2 regions of the Bacillus sp. WC2507 genome follow, and region 2 is predicted to be linked to the other one. Evidence: riboswitches for the same ligand, from Rfam matches in the RefSeq annotation. Region 2 holds a riboswitch; the other holds the start of a gene.
The links. Region 2 has a riboswitch for FMN ahead of ACUN28_RS21975 (ECF transporter S component). Riboswitches for the same ligand answer to the same signal wherever they lie in the genome.
Positions count from the first base shown of each region.

Region 1: linked by a shared signal. The riboswitch ahead of ribD (bifunctional diaminohydroxyphosphoribosylaminopyrimidine deaminase/5-amino-6-(5-phosphoribosylamino)uracil reductase RibD) and the one ahead of ACUN28_RS21975 (ECF transporter S component) in region 2 are both predicted to bind FMN.

Region 1 is NZ_JBQXPN010000001.1:1,595,292-1,597,497, forward strand. It holds gene ribD (bifunctional diaminohydroxyphosphoribosylaminopyrimidine deaminase/5-amino-6-(5-phosphoribosylamino)uracil reductase RibD) at 1-1,000, opposite strand, end outside; FMN riboswitch at 1,308-1,451, opposite strand; gene ACUN28_RS08605 (CDGSH iron-sulfur domain-containing protein) at 1,642-1,848, opposite strand; gene ACUN28_RS08610 (DUF2552 family protein) at 2,137-2,206, shown strand, end outside.
Region 2 is NZ_JBQXPN010000001.1:4,172,209-4,174,414, reverse strand. It holds gene ACUN28_RS21980 (hypothetical protein) at 1-642, opposite strand, end outside; FMN riboswitch at 889-1,028, shown strand; gene ACUN28_RS21975 (ECF transporter S component) at 1,191-1,769, shown strand; gene ACUN28_RS21970 (ferredoxin) at 2,050-2,206, opposite strand, start outside.

The DNA of each region.
Region 1 (2,206 bases), 2.6 Mb from region 2:
TTTCCAAGGAAAGTGCATCTTGTAATTTTGAAAAACCATTTCCGCCAATTAATTTTGGGCTTATATAAGTCACAATTTCATTGAAATACTTTGTTTGTAAGAAACTCGCATGAACTGTTTGACCACCTTCGACGAAAAGAGAAAGGATTTGTTTTTCGCCAAGTAAGTGTAAGAGATCTTGGATTTCAATTTGCTTCGTTTTCATTTGGAAAATAGCTATATTTTCAGATTCATAAGAAGCTATTTTCTCTTTATTTACATCCTTACCGACAATAATCCATGTCGGTGCTAAACCATCTGTTATGACATGAGAAGATGGTGGCGTTCGTAAATGGTTATCTAAAATAACGCGAATAGGATGTTTCCCCCCATTTGGAATTCTTGTCGTTAAATGTGGATTATCAGCGATAACCGTATTCACTCCAACGAGAATCGCATCATGTGTATGGCGATATTGGTGAACATCAGCTCGTGCTTCTTCCCCTGTAATCCACTTACTTTCACCAGTTACAGTTGCTGTTTTTCCATCTAAGCTCATCGCTGTTTTTATTGTTACAAATGGGCGTTTCGTTTTCATGTAGTGAAAAAAGTAACGATTTAATAAAACTGCTTCTGCTTCAAGAACACCGGTAGTTACTTCGATACCAGCTTCTTCTAATCTCCTTTTTCCATTACCAGAAACGAGAGGATTGCAATCAAGAGTAGCAATTACAACCCGTTTGACTCCTTTTTTGATGAGCAATTCACAGCAAGGTGGTGTTTTTCCAAAATGGCTACAAGGTTCAAGAGTTACATAAACGGTAGCTCCTTTTGCCTTCTCACCAGCCATATGAAGGGCGTGAACTTCTGCGTGTCCTTCACCAGCACGTAAATGGGCGCCCATACCGACGATGTTTCCATCTTTTATAACAACAGCACCAACCATAGGATTTGGGCTTGTTTGCCCAGATGTCCCTTCTGCTAACTGCAAGGCAATCCTCATATATTCTTGATCTGTCATTCTCTTCACCTCTCCTAAAAAAATCAAAAAACCCCAAGGATTTAATATCCTTGGGGTTTGGGAGACGTGATTTCTAGAAATATAGTTTGAATACGAAAGCATAGGAAAGAAACCTAACGATAATTGATATTTCTGCATAAGGAAAAAGCCTAGCAAAATATCGAATTTTTCAAACGCTAGTTGTCTCTTTTTATTTCAGTATAAAAAAATGAGTATAGAAAACTAAACATATATAAAGAATCAAAATGAACCTTTAAAAATATGCATACTGAAATAAAAGTGTATTCACTATATAAAAAACTAGAAACATATCCTTCTCCCATCCAGACTATACTGTCGGCCCTAGAGTTTCACTAGATCCACCGTTTTCAAGTTGAAAACGGGTCACGGACTTAGAAGTTTGCACTTCATCACCGCCGGTTGGGAATTTCACCCGACCCCGAAGGATGTTGTTTGCTCAAATTATAGCACAAAAAAAATAAAAGGCTAGAAAAAAATATTCGAATGTGAAGAATTGTGTGAAAATATATGTAGGCTGGAATGGAGACAAAAGTATTAGAAATGTTGTAAGGAGAAGGGATATAACGGAGTTACTAAAAAGAAAAAACATGCACAAAAAAATGTGCATGTCACATGTTAAATTATTCTGCCTCTGGTGCTCTAACAACAGACTCGAATTTACCTTTATGCGAAGCATCGCAATAAGGCATATTTTTTGATAAACCACAACGGCATAAAGAAAATGCCGGTTTTGCTGGGAATACATTCCCTTGTGAATCGACTAATTCCACGTCCCCTGTAACGCGAAAAGAGCCATTATCATTTACTTTAATTTGTACTTTTGCCAACGTTATCCCTCCTTCCCAAACGCTTAATTCCATCATATAATCAAGAGAAGTGCTTGACAATATAAAGTGAAACTTTAATCAATGGGGGAGGTATCCCCCGCTGATTATTAGTTGAACCAATCGGGCTTTTAGGGGCAGTTAATCTCCCACCTAACTTCTTTGTTTCAGCCGAATTTTGAGGTGGGAGTTTTACTGCCCGCAAATAGCGGGGCAAAAAGAGCACTTTGTTTGAAAGAGAAGAGAGTGTTATAATGTTTTTTATAACTGACTAGAGTAAGGTGACGAGAGATGGATAAACAATTACATACATTACGAAACATTGCAAATGAGCGCACGTGGGCATCATTTTTGAATGATA
Region 2 (2,206 bases):
GCTATATAAGTAAAATACTTTTGTTCTTGTTTTTTCGTTTGTTCGAAACAGTACAATAGTCGGTTCAATTAAACCGATTGTCAAACAAAGTAAACCAAGAAGCATACAGCCGATTGAAATGGAGTACAAGGCGATTTGTGGTGCTTGAAATGGAATCATCCATTTTAATAAAAATGCAATAAGTGCAGTGTAGCAAATGCTGCCGATGTATTTATTCAACGGTGCATTAGAACGGAAACCTGGAAGTTTTTTTAAGAAAGAGCGGGAAACAACTTCAGTTTGTAAAGATGTATGCTCTTCGATTATCTTTTGAGCTTCTTTTCCTTTTTGAAAAAGGGATAATATCCAGTTCCGCTCACCTTGAAAAATAAATTGAGAAGTTGTTAAATAATGATCCACCTTCACTTTATTCCAATTCTTCCACGGATGACGCTCACACAATTTTAATTTACTCTCTGTTTTTTTATCATACTGATAAATACTGATGCCATCTTCGTCGAAAGCAGCATAGTATGTCTCTCTTGAGAATGTGCCTAAATCAATTGGACAGTAGAAAAGTAATTCTTTTTTCAAATAAAAGTATTCTTTTCTTAAGTTTTTTTTCATTGTTTCTCGAATAGAGTGTCTCTTTTCTTTCTTCATGACATTTCCTCCATAATCCAGAAAATGTTCTTATCTTAACAATTCAACATCTTATCACTTTTAATTATATATGACTAGGGGATTCATAGGAGAAATGCCGAATTGTAAAAAAACTGGGGTGTATTGTAAAATATAGTGATTGGTTTTTGATTATATAAAATTAATAACTTATTTTTAATAAGTTACACTTTTTTTGTTCACAATACAATCGTGTTGTTGTATAATGAAGTGGAAAATAGAATATCGGTCTATCTTCGGGGCAGGGTGAAAATCCCGACCGGCGGTGATGAACTATATGTGATTTTGTTCTAAGCCCGCGAGCCGTTAAGGCAGGATTTGGTGTGATTCCAAAGCCGACAGTACAGTCTGGATGGGAGAAGATGGAGGTTCAAGCGTTCAAAAAAGATATGAATTTGAACGTCTGTTTGATGTGCCTTAAATTCTCCCTTTGTGTAAAACACAAAGGGTTTTTTCGTTCTATGAAAAAGTAGGCATAGCAGAACCTTTCCACTTTCCATGAGATGATCGATGGAAAAGGAGAGAGAAAGATGAAACAAAAAAACAGTGTAGTGCAGATGGTGAGTGTAGCAATGCTAAGTAGTATTGCATATTTACTGATGATGTTGGATTTCCCGTTCCCAGGGCTTCCGCCATTTTTAAAAATTGATTTTAGTGATGTACCAGCTCTAATTGCTGCGATTATTTTCGGGCCAGTTGCAGGGATAATTGTAGAGGCGATAAAGAATATTTTACATTACGGGATTCAAGGGAGTTTAACGGGAGTGCCAGTTGGAGAAATTGCTAACTTTATTGCAGGATGTTTATTTATTGGACCGGCAGCTTTCTTATTTAGGAAGTATCGTACTGTTAAGAGCTTAACGACAGGATTAATGCTAGGGACAATTACAATGGCGCTCATTATGAGTGTATTAAATTACATCATTATATTCCCAGCTTACACTTGGTTTTTAAATTCACCAGCTATGTCTAGCGAGGCTATAAGAACAACGGTTGTAACGGCAATCTTACCATTTAATTTGATTAAAGGAATTGTTGTGACAATTGTATTTGTAGCGTTATTCTCACGCCTGAAAGTATGGGTGTTTGCAAAAATGAAAAATGCATAAAATATAAAGTGAAACTTTAATCAGTGGGGGTTTTGTTCCTCTCCCGCTGATTATCATTCCTCACCAATCGGGCCTTTACGGGCAGCCCGACCTTCACCTAACTTCTTTGTTTTCGTTGAATTTTGAGGTGGGGGTCTTACGGCCTGGCAAATAGCGGGGTAAAATAAAACCATTAGTAGTATGGAACTACTAATGGTTTTTTATTAAGGAGAATGAAAATAAAAAAAACAAAAAATACCCCTCTAATTAATGAGGGGTATTTTTTGAAGTTAATAAAAGACTATTCGAATTTTAAAGCATCGCCGTCGAATGATTCGTCAGCAACTTTAATTGAGTCAGTTGGACAACCTTCGAATGCATCCATCATATCTTCAACTAATACATCTGGAATTTCAACGATACCTTGGTTATCGTCTAACGTTACAAATGCAATACCT